DNA from 2 places in the Rahnella aquatilis CIP 78.65 genome. Region 2 is predicted to be linked to the other one. Evidence: predicted binding sites of a transcription regulator. Region 2 holds the regulator's gene; the other holds the start of a gene.
The links. Region 2 encodes CRP, which controls carbon source genes, mostly activating them, when cyclic AMP is high. Its sites were predicted from a motif close to ATGTGANNNNNNTCACAT; they were not measured.
Positions count from the first base shown of each region.

Region 1: a site for CRP is predicted at 5,175-5,192, ahead of deoC (deoxyribose-phosphate aldolase). Genes of this name have one in related genera too.

Region 1 is NC_016818.1:4,175,151-4,183,219, reverse strand. Features, by position in the region: gene RAHAQ2_RS26150 (PKD domain-containing protein) at 1-1,164, shown strand, start outside; gene osmY (molecular chaperone OsmY) at 1,589-2,182, shown strand; gene RAHAQ2_RS25175 (DUF1328 domain-containing protein) at 2,501-2,662, shown strand; gene RAHAQ2_RS18890 (patatin-like phospholipase family protein) at 2,833-4,107, shown strand; gene RAHAQ2_RS18885 (TatD family hydrolase) at 4,104-4,889, shown strand; gene deoC (deoxyribose-phosphate aldolase) at 5,438-6,217, shown strand; gene deoA (thymidine phosphorylase) at 6,308-7,636, shown strand; gene deoB (phosphopentomutase) at 7,725-8,069, shown strand, end outside.
Region 2 is NC_016818.1:330,084-338,152, reverse strand. Features, by position in the region: gene allR (HTH-type transcriptional repressor AllR) at 1-592, opposite strand, end outside; gene RAHAQ2_RS01485 (ureidoglycolate lyase) at 679-1,185, opposite strand; gene allS (HTH-type transcriptional activator AllS) at 1,400-2,314, shown strand; gene RAHAQ2_RS01475 (phosphoribulokinase) at 2,450-3,319, shown strand; gene RAHAQ2_RS01470 (OsmC family protein) at 3,323-3,730, opposite strand; gene crp (cAMP-activated global transcriptional regulator CRP) at 4,094-4,726, shown strand; gene RAHAQ2_RS01460 (YccS/YhfK family putative transporter) at 4,788-6,863, shown strand; gene argD (bifunctional acetylornithine/succinyldiaminopimelate transaminase) at 7,533-8,069, opposite strand, start outside.

The sequences.
Region 1 (8,069 bases), 1.0 Mb from region 2:
CAATGTCAGTCGGCCAACACTGAAGGTCAGAATATTCACGGTAAATGTGCTACGTCCGCCATTGATAATCTGTTCACTCAGGTGAAAGGTTTATACCCTGAGAAGAGTGCCGCACAGGTTTACGCCATGCTGGGAACAACGCCGATGATTGGCTATAACGATGTGCAGGGTGAAGTGTTCTATCTTTCCGATGCACGTCTGGTCTACCAGCAGGCGAAAGATTATGGCCTGGGTATGATCGGTGCGTGGTCTGTGGCCCGTGACCAGCCGGGTATTTCAGGGCAAGTTTCGGCGGAACACAGTGGTATGACGCCGGAACAGGCTCCGATGTACGCTTACAGTCAAATCTTTGCGCCAATCACCAGCGGTTCACCGGCGCCGGTAGAAACCAATACGCCGCCGGTGGCTAATGCCGGTATTGCTCAGCAAGTCAGCGGAACCTCCGTCATCACGCTCGACGGTTCAGCCAGCACGGATAAAGAAGGCGATACCCTGACGTATCAGTGGAAGCAAGTTTCCGGGCCGGCAGTGACGCTGCAAAACAGCGACTCGGCAAAAGCGACATTCAACGTGGCGCAACCGGTGACCAATGCGGTATATACCTTCTCGCTGACCGTAAGTGACGGCGAAGGCAGCACCACAGCGCAAACCAGTGTGAATGTGATTGATGCGTCTAAACCCGTTGCACCCTCAATATCAATCGACCCTACGTATACCGTAAATTCTGGCGAATCGCTGACCCTGACAGCAAAAGTCACCGATCCTGATTCGCTGCCGGCTGACTTACATTATCAGTGGACGAATCCGGCAGGATTGCCAGTGGCACCGGCTCAGGGAGCGGCGTCCAATACGGAAGTGATCACCGCACCGGATGTGACCGTCGATACGCGCTTCACTGTCGACGTGACCGTCACCGATAACACCGGTTTAGCGGACACCGCCACCACCACCATTCTGGTGAAAGCCAAAACTGCGGCAGGGGATTATGAATATGTTTATCCGCAAAGCAGCGAAAAATACGTAGCGGGCACCAGGGTCTTAGGCAGTGATGGTGGTATCTATCAATGCAAGCCTTTCCCGTACTCCGGTTGGTGTAGTCAGGCGGCCTGGGCATATGCACCTGCGACCGGCACGAACTGGCAGGATGCGTGGGATAAACAGTAATTCCATAACTGAAGACTGATTTTTAACGCAATAATTCTCAAATGGCTCCTGTGAAGGGAGCCATTTTTTTATCTGATGTCTTCCCCGATCTTATTTTTTGTGATCAATGTGCCGATATTTTGCGCAAATTTTGGCGTAAACCTTCGGACTTGTCTGCATTAGAGGCCATATTCGACGATCTCCCTACTAATCTGGACATTCTTGACTATATTAAATGTGTGTTCAGGACGGAGTGGCTTAAAGCACTGCTTTGATATCACGTAACAGAGAGTTATGTCGAATGGCGATTAAAAGCCAGAATAAAACGATGTACTCTGCTACAAGGAAAGTAAAAACAGCAGCAATACAATTTGTTAGAAGGCGTCACCAAGAATGTGGCGTGCAGAGCCGTAATTAAGGCTCATAAACCGAAAGGAAGAAATCGATGAAAAATTCTAAATTTGCCTATTCAATGATGGCCGTAGTTCTGGGTACCGCACTGATGAGCGGTAGCGCGCTGGCAGCAACGACTACTACAGATAGCGCAGGTGCAAAAATCGATAGTTCCATGAAGAAAGTTGATAACTACATGGGCGACAGCGCCATCACGGCAAAAGTGAAAAGTGCTCTGGTAGATGATAAAGCCATTAAAAGCAGCGACATTTCTGTCACCACGAATTCCGGCGTGGTCACGCTGAGCGGCTTTGTCGGTTCGCAGGCTGAAGCCGAGCAGGCTGTTGCCGCAGCAACCAAAGTTGAAGGGGTTAAATCCGTCAGCGACAAATTGCATACCAAAGACAGCAAAGATCAAAGCGTCAAAGGCTATGCCGGTGACAGCGCGACCACGGCTTCTGTAAAAGCCAAATTGCTGGCGGATGACATCGTCCCATCACGTAACGTGAAAGTCGAAACTACCGACGGCGTGGTACAGCTCTCCGGTGCAGTAAAAGATCAGGCACAGTCTGACCGTGCTGAAAGCGTTGCGAAAACCGTTGATGGCGTGAAAAGCGTCAAAAATGACCTGAAAGTCGCACCGTAACGATCATCTGCTATATCCGTTGTACGTGGCGCCTTTCCACCGGCAGGGCGCTGCATTTTCTGAATAACGCATAACTATATTTATGTGACCGCAGAAGATACGGGATGGGCGAGATTTGCCTGCAGTCAGAAAAAATATCGTGTCGGAAACGCTAACACTTTCATTTTTCGACTACCTTTATTAAGTAATCATTTTTTCTTACCGGCTTGCTGCCGGTTAATAAAGCGTATGAAGGCAAATACGTCACAGTGAGTCCGGCCTGAAGCGGGGCACAACCTTTTAAAATGGCAAAGTGAAAATAGGGTAAAGGAGAAGCTTATGTTTCGTTGGGGCATTATTTTTCTAATCATCGCGTTGATCGCGGCGGCTCTCGGTTTCGGTGGTTTGGCGGGTACAGCTGCCTGGGCTGCAAAAATCGTCTTCGTAGTCGGTATTATTCTGTTTCTGGTCAGCTTGTTTACCGGTCGTAAGCGGCTCTGACCGCATCACATTCGTGATGCCAAAATGTGTTAATTAATGACATCGCCCCCTTCACTGAAGGGGGCGATTCTTTTATGTATGCAATCTGGCCGTTAACAGGACGTAACGATTTTGTCGCCCGATTTTGGCAAGAAATCCACGCAAAGCAGGAAGACGAGGTATGCTCAGAAATGAAGGCCACCGCTTGGGGCCATTTGCGTGAGGACGATGCGTTGGGATACAGAATACCTGTCACGCTGGGGAATATAGAACCGCTGGCGTACAAACCCTATACGCCGGGGAAGATTGCCCTGGTGTGCGAAGGCGGGGGGCAGAGAGGCATTTTTACGGCCGGTGTGCTGGATGAGTTTCAGCGCGCGCGTTTCAATCCCTTTGATTTATATCTGGGCACCTCTGCGGGGGCGCAAAATCTCTCTGCTTTTGTCTGCGGGCAGCCCGGTTATGCGCGACGGGTAATCACCCGCTATACCACCAGTCCTGATTTTTTTAACCCGCTGCGGTTTGTGCGTGGCGGACATCTTATCGATCTCGACTGGCTGGTCGAAGAAACCGCCAAAAACATGCCGCTGGCGATGGAAAGCGCAGAAAAACTGCTCATCAATGGCCGTGAATTCCTGATGTGTGCCTGCCGCAGCGATGACTACACCGCCAGTTATTTTTCACCGACGCGGGAAAACTGGCTGCCGGTGATCAAAGCTTCCAGCGCTATTCCGGGTTTTTACCGCCTGGGCGTGGATCTGGATGGCATCAGCTATCAGGACGGCGGCATCAGCGATGCGATCCCTGTTGAAGAAGCATACCGCCGTGGTGCAGATACCATTGTGGTCATCCGTACCGTGCCTTCGGCGATGTTCTATACGCCGCAATGGATGAAGCGGATGGAGCAATGGCTGAGCGAAAGCAGCCTGCAACAACTGGTGCGCATGATGCAGCATCACGAAGAAAGCTATCACCGCATTCAGCAATTTATTGAGAATCCGCCGGATGATGTGCGTATTTTCGAAATTTTCCCCCCAAAACCGCTGGCCAGCCATGCGCTCGGCAGCCGTCTGCCTGCGCTAAATCAGGACTATCATCTTGGCCGCCGCTGCGGACGGTATTTTCTGTCTGCCGCCGCGCACTGGCTGTTGCCGCGTGAAAACGAGCGTCCTTATCCGCTGATCGAACCGCGCGTGACGCGACGTCCGCAGCGGATCATTGTGCCGCAGGACGAGCCTGAGAATGTGATCCCATTGGCGGCCTCTGCCAGCACGGTGGAACAAATTATTCTCGATCCCGCAGTGCTGACGGACATGGTCGCCGACGGGGGTGTGGTTCGCCCGGCTGCGTTTAAAGACAGCGTAGTCAGTTCGTCGCCACCGCCACGTTCCTCTTCAGACATGCCACCGCCGGAAAGTCCCGCATTATCTGAGAATTACCCGTCCAGTGAGGGGGATAAGTTGTGAGTTACACCTTCATCGATACGCACTGCCATTTCGATTTTCCACCGTTTACAGGGGCGGAAACCGAAAGTCTGCGCCTCGCCGGACAGGCTGGCGTGCGGCAGATTATTGTTCCTGCCGTCACGTCTGAACGTTTTCGCGGCATTCTCTCGCTGGCAAAAAAATTCCCGCCATTGCACGCCGCACTGGGGTTGCATCCCCTTTATATTGCAGAACATACAGACAGTTGCGTGGAATTACTGGATTCGCTGCTCAGCCAGCGGGATCCGTATCTGGTGGCAGTCGGGGAAATCGGTCTGGATTTATACATGGAAGAGCCGCTATTTGAGCAACAACAACGGTTGCTGAAAGCGCAGTTCGCACTGGCAAAACGTGAAACGCTACCGGTGATCCTGCATTCACGGCGCAGCCACGATCAGCTGGCGGCGATGCTGCGTCAGGCAAAACTGCCGGCAACCGGAGTCGTTCACGGGTTTGCAGGCAGTCTTTCTCAGGCCCAGGCGTTTATCAAACTGGGTTTTGCGATAGGCGTGGGCGGCACCATCAGCTATGAGCGCGCGCAGAAAACCCGTCATGTGATGGCAGAATTACCCCTTTCCTCTTTGCTGCTGGAAACCGATGCGCCGGATATGCCTCTGCAAGGTTTTCAGGGCCAGCCTAATCGCCCGGAACGGGCGGCGACTGTGTTCGATATTTTGTGCAGCCTGCGCAGTGAAACGCCGGAACAGATTGCCGACGCGTTGCTCGATAATACCCGCCGCATCTTTAATCTCCCTTTGCTGTAAACCGTCATAAACTTACTTTTGTGATTTAAATAACATTTAACATGGCGTTTTTAAGCCTTTTCAAAAAGGGTTTTGGTCTTATCCCGATTTCATTTCTCTTTATAATGTTATTATTATAACATTACTCACAAGATCACCGGTGGGTGATCGCAGTGTAAGCACCCGAACTCCGTTTGTCATGATTCGGGTATACACTCTTATAAGGGTCGAATACTGAGCATAAAGGCCAGAAAGTGTGATTTTAATCTCATTTTTCTAAGCAACGTTGCAAACGGTTTTCATTTTGTGTGAAATACTGCACACAGGAACCTGATGTGACGTGTTCAAATAGTCACAATGAATTGGCGTCAGCCAATCCAAGCGCGGTGAGAAGGATCTCAGTTGCCGCGTAAGCCATTACACGCCGCTTACGCACGCTATCTTCAAGGAACCAAGTCCGCTCGCCAACCGTGCAGAATTCTTTTCCCGGCGTTAACCGCGGGAAAAAATTCATGACTGTATGCTCAGTTCTGGCCGGTCGCTGGAATTGAAAATTGTTGGAGAGTTATATGACCGATTTAACCGCCGCAGCGCAACGTGCGCTGAACCTGATGGATTTAACCACCCTGAACGAAGACGACACTGATGCGAAAGTGATCGCGCTTTGTCACCAGGCGAAAAGCCCGGCAGGTAATACTGCTGCAGTCTGTATTTATCCTCGTTTTATCCCTGTGGCCCGCAAAACCCTGCGTGAGCAAGGTACGCCGGACATCCGCATTGCGACCGTGACCAACTTCCCGCACGGCAATGACGATCTTGAGATTGCGCTGGCAGAAACCCGCGCGGCCATTGCTTACGGTGCCGATGAAGTGGACGTGGTATTCCCGTACCGCGCGCTGATTGCCGGTAACGAGCAAATTGGTTTTGAGATGGTGAAACAGTGCAAAGAAGCCTGTGCTGCCGCCAACGTTTTGCTGAAAGTGATCATCGAAACCGGTGAACTTAAGCAAGATGCACTGATCCGTAAAGCGTCTGAAATTGCGATTAAAGCCGGGGCTGACTTCATCAAAACCTCCACAGGTAAAGTGCCTGAAAACGCCACGCTGCACAGCGCTGAGCTGATGATGAGCGTGATTGCAGATATGGGCGTGGGCAAAACCGTCGGTTTCAAACCGGCCGGTGGCGTGAAAACCGCAGAAGACGCCGCACAATATCTGGCGCTGGCTGATCGCCTGCTGGGTCGCGAATGGGCTGACGCACGTCATTTTCGTTTCGGCGCATCCAGCCTGCTGGCAAGCCTGCTCACCACTCTCGGTCATGCTGGCCAGAAAGCCACCAGCAGCTACTAATCACTGTTGTTATGCCGATGCCGTGACGCTGTTTTACAGCGTCCGGTATCCGCATCCACCTTTAGCGTTCAGCTCAGGCAGGGGGATACCTTGTTTCTCGCACAAGAAATTATTCGTAAAAAACGTGACGGTCAGCCTTTAAGTGACGAGGAAATTCGTTTCTTCATTAATGGCATTCGTGACAGTCAGGTTTCAGAAGGCCAGATTGCCGCGCTGGCAATGACCATTTATTTCAATGACATGACCATGAATGAACGTGTTTCGCTGACCATGGCGATGCGTGATTCAGGGACCGTGCTCGACTGGAAAAGCCTCAGCCTGAACGGTCCGGTTGTAGATAAACATTCTACCGGTGGCGTGGGTGACGTGACCTCACTGATGCTTGGCCCGATGGTGGCGGCATGCGGCGGTTATGTCCCGATGATTTCCGGCCGTGGCCTCGGCCATACCGGCGGTACGCTCGATAAACTTGAAGCTATCCCGGGCTTTGATATTTTCCCGGATGACAGCCGTTTTCGCAGCATCATTCAGGATGTCGGCGTGGCAATTATCGGCCAGACCAGCTCGCTGGCACCGGCGGATAAACGTTTCTATGCGACACGTGATATCACCGCAACCGTCGATTCTATTCCGCTGATCACCGCTTCGATTCTCGCTAAAAAGCTGGCCGAAGGCCTGGATGCATTAGTGATGGACGTCAAGGTCGGTTCCGGCGCATTCATGCCGACTTACTCGCTGTCAGAAGATCTGGCGCAGGCGATTGTCGATGTGGCGAATGGTGCAGGTTGTAAAACCACCGCGCTGCTGACCGACATGAATCAGGTGCTGGCATCCAGCGCAGGGAATGCGGTGGAAGTGCGTGAAGCCGTGCGCTTCCTGACCGGCGAATACCGTAATCCGCGTCTGCTGGAAGTGACAATGGCGCTGTGTGTTGAAATGCTGCTGTCCGGCGGACTGGCTAAAGATGACGCCGATGCCCGCCGCCAGTTGCAGGCCGTGCTGGATAACGGCAAAGCCGCAGAAGTGTTTGGCCGCATGATTGCCGCCCAGAAAGGCCCGACCGATTTCATCGAGAATTACGATCGTTATCTGCAGCAGGCTACGCTGAGCAAACCGGTTTACGCCGAAGGCAACGGGATTGTCAGCGCGATGGACACCCGTGCACTGGGCATGGCTGTGGTTTCACTGGGTGGCGGACGTCGCCGCGCCAGCGATGCTATCGACTACAGCGTCGGTCTGACTCACATGGCGCAACTGGGCCAGCAGGTGGATACCCGTCAGCCACTGGCGATGATCCACGCGAACAGTGAAGCGGCCTGGCAGCAGGCGGCGCAGGAAGTGCGTGCGGCCATTGTCCTGAGCGACAACGCGCCGGAAAGCACGCCGGTGGTTTACCGCCGGATCGGCGGTAACGCTTGATTTCAGGCCATAACACCCCCATTTAAGATTGATCAGGTGCGCGGCAGTTCCGCGTGACCCAATGCGTAACCATTCGCAGGAGAGCAAAATGAAACGTACATTTATCATGGTGTTAGACTCATTCGGTATCGGTGCCAGTGAAGATGCCGAACGCTTTGGCGATGCCGGTTCTGACACATTGGGCCATATCGCGGCTGCCTGTGCGCGTGGTGATGCGGACAAAGGTCGTAAAGGTCCACTGAATCTGCCTAACCTGACCCGTCTGGGGCTGGCGAAAGCCGCTGAAGGATCTACCGGTAAAATTCCTGACGGCATGGACGGTGATTCTGAAATTACCGGTGCGTATGCTTACGCCAGCGAACTGTCTTCCGGTAAAGATACCCCGTCAGGCCACTGGGAAATTGCCGGTGTGCCTGTGCTGTTTGACTGGGGC
Region 2 (8,069 bases):
GTTGCAGATCCTTTTTCAACGCATTCAGATTATCCAGCGTGTGCGTCGTAAAGTTCTTCAACCCCGCCTGCATCATCAGGCTCATCAGCGCCTCGTCATCCAGCGAATACAGCAACGCTTTCCCGGCCCCGGAGGCATGCAGTGGCAGACGGCTGCCAAGTGGCGCGCACATCCGCACCATCGACTGGCATTCCCGCTGGCCGATCAGTACCGCTTCGAAACCGTTGCGGATCGCCAGATTGGCCGTTTCGCCCGACAACAACATCAGGCGCTGCATATAAGGCGCGGCGACTGACAATACATCCCGGTTATGGATATAAGACGATCCGACCGTAAACGCCTGTAAGCCGATGTGCCACCAGCTCAGTTGCGCATCCTGATAAACAAAATCGGCCTCTTCCAGCACTTTCAGCAGTCGAAAAGTGGTGGAAAGGGGCAGCGATAAATTCTCTGCAATGTTGCTGACAGAAGAACTGCCGCCGGACTGCGCCAGATAATTCAACACCGCAATGCCGCGTTCTAAGGCCTGAGCGCCCTTTTGCGAACCAGAACCAGGCTGGCTAGGACGCCCCCGTTTTTTTACTTCGGCCATCTCACATTTCTCCAGCATCAGGCGCTGAGCGCCCGCGTTTCGCTTGTTTTCAGATGCTTGTATCTTATGCAAGATGCTTTATAGCGTCACGACTTTAATCCCGCTGCAACGGGTAAAATAAGCTGATAGCCCTGAGGTAACTGACTGATATCACAGTTGTCTGCGCCGCCACGATCGACGGTGAGAAAATTCGTCACCGTCTCAAACGCAAACAGCGGATGGTGCCAGACATTCCGGTGATAATTCACGCCCTGCAGGCCGTTGGTGATAAAGGCTTTCAGCGTGGAGATATCCGGCGTCTCGCCCCCTGCCGCAACAATCACGATAAAGCGCTCGCCCTGCATCGGCACAAACGCCTGTGAACCGAGCGGGTGTTTTTCGAGTTGCGTCACCACAATGGGCAACGGTGCTGGCTGGGCGCGGTTGATGCTGACCAGCGGGCGATCCTGCCCGAGGATTTCCACGTTGGTCAGATCGTGGTACCGCTCAACCTTGCCGTCGTTGATATGAAAAAAATCGCGACCTGTCGTCTCAATCACATCACCGTAAGCCGCGAAGGCCGCCTGGGTCAGCGGGTAAACCGGAAGTTCCATGGCATTCATCCCTGCATTTAAAATAAAACCGGTGAGATAAGCCCGCCAGATTGGCGGATTTATCCTCAATGCAATTACTGTAGAAACTTTTTCCAACTTGCTCAATATAAATATGGAAAAAGATTCCATAAAATTGATGAAGTCCACAATTCTCATCCGGTTAAATCTATAAAATCTTTTTCATTCAATGCATTAACATTACTTCGGGTGACCTATGCTGGATGAGGAGTCGATTAAAACCTTTATGCACGTCGCACAAACAGGCAGCTTTTCCCGCGCGGCAGAGATGCTGCATAAAACGCCTGCGACCATCAGCTATCGAATTAAGATGCTGGAAGACAGTACCGGGACGTTATTGCTCAACCGCACGACCCGCACGGTGTCGCTGACGCCCGCCGGACAGCACCTGCTTGAACGATGTCGCCAGTGGCTAACCTGGCTGGAGGGTGTACCGGCCGAATTGCAGCAGATTAACGACGGCATTGAGCGCCAGCTGAATGTGGTGGTGAACAATCTGATGTACTGCCCTGAAGCTCTGGCAGCGTTATTAAGCTCTCTGACGCAGCGCTACCCGTTCACGCAGTTCACTTTCACACGGCAGATTTACATGGGGGTATGGGATACGCTGCTGTACGAAGATTTTCAGCTGGCGATTGGCGTGACCGGTACCGAATCCCTTTCTAACGCCGTGAATCTGCTGCCGCTGGGTGAAGTGGACTGGGTTTTTGTTCATGCGCCCTTTCATCCGTTGCAGCACATCACTGGCATGCTGGAAGAAGCGGTATTGCGTCAGTACATTGCCATCAATGTGGAAGACACCTCGCGCCATCTGAACAAGCGGGTGGCCTGGTTGCTGACCGGGCAACGGCAGATCATCGTGGCAGATGTGGCGACTAAACTGGCCTGTCACCTGAAGGGAATGGGTATCGGTTTTCTGCCGCGCCATCTGTGCCAGCCGTATCTCGACAGCGGCGAGCTGATCGCCCGGCAAATCCGCTATCCGCGCGCCCCTTCCCCGCTCAGTCTGGCGTGGAAAAAGGAGTACACAGGCAAGGCGCTGCATGACATTGTTTCTCTGTTCCACCAGAAAGACCCGCTGATCCAACCGTTGCTGGCGGGTTTAGAATAGTGATGCCCTCTTTGGCTTCGCGAATAAATATGGTAACAATAGGCTTAATTATGCGCAGCCTTGACGCCAGATCTTCGACCACAGAAAAGACCGCGTCTCGCCTGCCTGCATCACCTTTATGGAGAACAGCGCATTATGTCAGCCAAACATCCTGTTATTGCCGTGACCGGTTCGAGCGGTGCCGGCACCACAACCACCAGCGTGGCATTTCGTAAAATATTTCAGCAGCTTGGTTTGCGCGCGGCGGAACTGGAAGGCGACAGTTTTCATCATTTCACTCGTCCTGAAATGGATGCGGCAATACGCAAAGCGCGCGATCTCGGCCGTCATATCAGCTATTTCGGACCGGAAGCCAATGACTTTGGTTTACTGGAAAAAAGCTTTATCGAATACGGAGAAACCGGCACGGGTCGTTCACGTAAGTATCTGCATACTTATGACGAAGCCGTTCCCTACAATCAGGTGCCGGGTACCTTTACGCCGTGGCAGGCATTGCCGGAACCGACAGACATTTTGTTCTATGAAGGTCTGCATGGCGGCGTAGTGGCAGACAAAATTGACGTCGCCGCACAGGTCGATTTGCTGGTCGGCGTAGTGCCCATCGTTAACCTGGAGTGGATCCAGAAACTGGTGCGCGATACCGGCGAGCGCGGGCATTCCCGTGAAGCGGTGATGGATTCCGTCGTGCGTTCGATGGATGACTACATCAGCTATATTACGCCGCAGTTTTCCCGCACGCACATCAACTTCCAGCGCGTGCCAACTATCGACACTTCAAACCCGTTCGCAGCAAAAGCCATTCCGTCGCTGGATGAAAGCTTTGTGGTGATCCACTTCCAGGGGCTGGACGACATCGATTTCCCGTATCTGCTGGCGATGTTACAGGGGTCGTTTATCTCGCACATCAAAACGCTGGTGGTGCCGGGCGGCAAAATGGGGCTGGCGATGGAGCTGATCATGGCGCCGCTGGTGCAACGCCTGATGGAAGGCAAGAAGATCGAGTAAACTTTATTCGGCTGCAATCACTTCAAAGCTGTGGGTGATGGTGGCCGCTTTACCCAGCATCAGAGACACAGAACAGTATTTTTCGGCAGACAGGCTGACCGCACGTTCGACAATCTTATCGGTCAGGTCCTTCCCGGTGACGATAAAATGCAGATTAATGTGCGTGAACAGGCGCGGCGCTTCTTCGCGGCGTTGTGAGGTCAGCTTCACTTCACAATCACGCACGTCATTACGGCCTTTTTGTAAAATTGATACCACATCGATTGCGCTGCAACCGCCTGCGGACATCAGTAACATTTCCATCGGGCTTGGGGCTTTATCACCCGCATTGCCATCCATTGAAATCTGATGACCCGATGCAGACTCACCTAAAAATGTCAGCCCTTCAACCCATTTGACACGTGCATGCATGAACTATTCTCCCGGTGAATAAACTTATCGAAATCTGCTCTCAGAGTACCCTTTCACCTAAAATCTGGCAACGTAACCCGATCGCCATCATGCTGAAGCGAGACAACAGAAGACAGCATCTCAAACCTGTGCTACAAACAAAGCCGAAACATACTTTCCAGTAAATTGCGGTGACGGTTTTTGCGGTTTAAGAACAGAACCCACGGTGATAACAGCAATAAACAGGCTGTTGCACTCCGACATCCGCTTGCAGCATTTCTGGGGAGTTATATGCTGAAAGGGCGCTTTGGATTTTGAAGTGCCGTACAGGGAACTCTGAGCCCTGTGATTTTGGGCAGCGATAACAACAGAGGATAATAGCAAATGGTTCTCGGCAAGCCACAAACAGACCCGACTCTTGAATGGTTCCTGTCTCACTGTCATATACATAAGTATCCTTCTAAAAGTACGCTGATTCACCAGGGTGAAAAAGCCGAAACGCTTTACTACATCGTGAAAGGGTCAGTTGCTGTCCTGATTAAAGATGAAGAAGGCAAGGAAATGATACTGTCCTACCTTAACCAAGGTGACTTCATCGGCGAGCTGGGACTCTTCGAAGAAGGTCAGGAACGCAGTGCCTGGGTACGTGCTAAAACTGCCTGTGAAGTGGCTGAAATTTCTTATAAAAAATTCCGCCAGCTGATTCAGGTTAACCCGGATATTCTGATGCGCCTCTCCGCGCAGATGGCCAACCGTCTGCAAGTGACGTCAGAGAAAGTCGGCAACCTTGCCTTCCTCGACGTAACCGGTCGTATCGCTCAAACCTTGCTTAATCTGGCTAAACAGCCTGATGCAATGACCCATCCGGACGGGATGCAAATCAAGATTACCCGTCAGGAAATTGGCCAAATCGTCGGTTGTTCACGTGAAACAGTCGGACGAATCCTCAAAATGCTGGAAGATCAGAGTCTGATCTCCGCACACGGTAAAACGATTGTCGTTTACGGCACACGTTAATCCCTCAAAAATTGGCGCGGCAGAACACTGTCGCGCCTTTTTTATGGGCTAAGCTTTACCCATGACGCTATGGCGAAGACTGTTTTACCATCCTGAAGTGAACTACGCGCTGCGCCAGACGCTGGTGTTGTGCCTGCCTGTCAGCATTTGCTGGTTGTTCGGCAATCTGCAAATGGGGCTGCTGTTTTCTCTCTGTCCGGCCTGTTGCAACATCGCCGGTCTGGATACTCCGCACAAACGCTTTTTCAAACGCCTGCTCGTCGGCGGTTCACTCTTTGCCGTGAGCAGTATTCTGCTGCAACTGATGCTGGAAAACTGGCACGTTCCGCTGCCGCTCATTATGCTGTCGCTGGCGTTACTGCTCGGTGTCACCGGTGAAATCAGCCCGCTGCATGCGCGTCTGTTACCCGGCGCGCTGGTGGCAACTATCTTCACGCTGAGCATGGTGGGCGTGCGCCCGATGTGGCAGGCCCCGGTGCTGTTCGCTGCCGGCACCGCCTGGTACGGATTGTTTAACTGGGCGTGGTTTCGTATTTCGAAAGAACAACCGATGCGCGAAACGCTCAGCCAGCTCTATCTGCAACTCGCGGATTATTTCGAAGCCAAGTACAGCCTGCTGACGCAACATACCGATCCCGAAACCGCTTTGCCGCCGTTGCTGACCCGCCAGCAGCAGGTTATCGACCTGATTGCCCTGCTTTATCAGCAACTGCACATGTTGCCCCAGCACGGACATCATCATCACCATAAGCGGCTGTTTCAGCGTTTTCAGGTCGCACTCGATTTGCAGGAGCACATTACCGTCAGCCTCCATCAGCCGGAGGAAGTACAGAAACTGGTCGAGGAAAGCCATGCCGAAGCGGTTATCCGTCGCAATGCGCAGGTGATTTCCGCCCGTCTGCGGGTGATTGCCGACGATATCCTTTATCATCGCTTATCCGAGCGCTTTACGATGGCCAATGAGCTGACCGCGCTGGAGAAAATCGCCGCGCGTAACCCGGACAATCCGGTCGGCCAGTTTTGTTATTACCATTTCAGCCGTATCGCGCGTCTGCTGCGCACCCAGCGCCCGTTGTACCGGCGCGATCTGATGAACACTCAGCCGCGTCTGCCCTTCTGGCCTGCGCTGAAAAGTTATCTCTCATTCAAATCCGTGGCCCTGCGCAATGCCGCGCGTCTGGGCATTATTCTGGCGATTGGCAGCAGTCTGGGGCTGTTTTTCAATCTGCCCAAACCGTACTGGATTTTGCTGACTATTATGCTGGTCAGCCAGAACGGCTATAACGCCACGCGCGTGCGGATCCAGCACCGTGCGCTGGGCACATTGGCCGGATTACTGATTGCCTCAGGGTTGTTAAAACTGGAGTTGCCGGAAGGCACCACGTTGCTGTACATGCTGCTGATCACGCTGTTGTCCTATACGGTTTTACGCAAAAACTACGGGCTGGCGATGGTCGGCATGACGGTGACGGCAGTGTATACCCTGCAGTTGCTGGCGATGAATGGCGTGCATTTTCTGGTACCGCGGCTGGTGGATACGCTGATCGGCTGCGCACTGGCATTCGGTGGCACTATCTGGCTGTGGCCACAATGGCAAAGCGGTTTGCTGCGCCAGAATGCGCACCAGGCGCTGGAAACCTATCAGAACGCTATCCGCCTGCTGCTTGAGGAAAATCCCGACACCGCCAGGCTGGCGTACACCCGTATGCAGGTCAATCAGGCACACAATAAGCTGTTTACCTCGCTCAACCAGGCGATGCAGGAACCGGGGTTTAACTCGCATTATCTGGCGGACATGCGTTTATGGGTGACGCACAGCCAGTTTGTGGTCGAGCATATCAACGCGATGACGATCCTTGCCCGCGAGCATTACATGCTGCCGGAAAAACTGGCGACGGAATATTTACAGACCTGCGAAATCGCGCTGCAAAGCTGTCAGCAACGGCTGCTCTACGACGGGCCGGGCAGCGAGAACAATCTGTTTAATGCACCGGAACTTCACCCCGATATGCCGCTGACCGAAATGGAACGCCATCTGCGGCGCGTGATTTCGCATCTCAGCGTGATGCATACCATTTCGTCACTGGCGTGGAAGCAGAGGCCACATCATGGTATCTGGCTGACGCGGCGGGCGTGAACGTGAAGGGGATTGCCCTTTAAATCTCCGAATTAAAAATTGGCCGGAGCTATTTCGGTTTCTCAAGTGCGGATGCCGCGCACTGACGGCTTAAAACGGATTGAGAAAGTTTCGGTTTCTCAAGTACGGGGATCACTTAACGCGCAGCGCCGAAACCGCCCAAAATGGGAAAGTGCTTTTCCCCTTTTGGATTTCCCCTCGCTTTTTCAACACGCGCTCCGCTCGCTGGCTATGTTTCAGCAACCGCAGCGACAGGCTGGAAATCTTGCCGCGTTGCGGTTCCCTCTCTCGGTCCTGAAGCCCTGGGTCTTCAGGCCGCTCCGTTCGGCAAGATTTCTGAATCGCCCGCAGGATCTCAAATTCAACGGCAGATTGTCTTTTATCTTTTAAATAAGTTGATTGGCGTGCTCAAAATTCAGCTGAACGGAGCGGCTTCGAGACCATCGGCTCGAAGACCGAGAGAAGGCAGTGCGAAGCACCTGGATTTGCGCCACACACTGATGCGTCAGAACATGTCCGTCGTGCCTGCGACAGCGCGCAGTGAAAAAGCGAGGGGAGTGCAGAGGGGAAAAGCCTTTCCCCTCTGCTCGGTTTCGGCGCAAAGGCCTTGTGATAACCGTTATTGAGAAACCGAAATATTCTCGGTTTAAACCAGTGGGGCCGTGGGGATCACCCCCCACAAACTTTCCCCACGGCTTTCTCAAACCGCGCCATCCCTTCTTCAATATCCGCGAAGTCGATGACAAGTGATGGCGCGAACCGCATCACATTCGGTCCGGCGACCAGCATCATCAGGCCGAATTCGGCGGCGGCGGCATGGAATTCTCCGGCGCGGTTTTTATACGCATCGGCAAGCTCGGCCCCGATCAGCAGCCCCTGGCCACGGAACTCGCTGAAGATATGATATTTCTGATTGATGGCTTCCAGCGCACTGATGAATTTCTCGCGGCGCTCGTTGATGCCAGCCAGTACATCAGGCGTATTGATGATATCCAGCGCAGCTTCGGCGACCGCACAGGCCAGCGGGTTACCGCCGTAGGTGGTGCCGTGTTTGCCCGGTTCCATCACGGAGGCCACTTCTTCGGTTGCCAGCATCGCGCTGACCGGGAAACCACCGCCGAGCGCTTTGGCCGTGGTCAGGATGTCCGGCGTCACACCGTAATGCATGTAGCTGAACAACTTGCCGCTGCGTCCCATGCCGCTTTG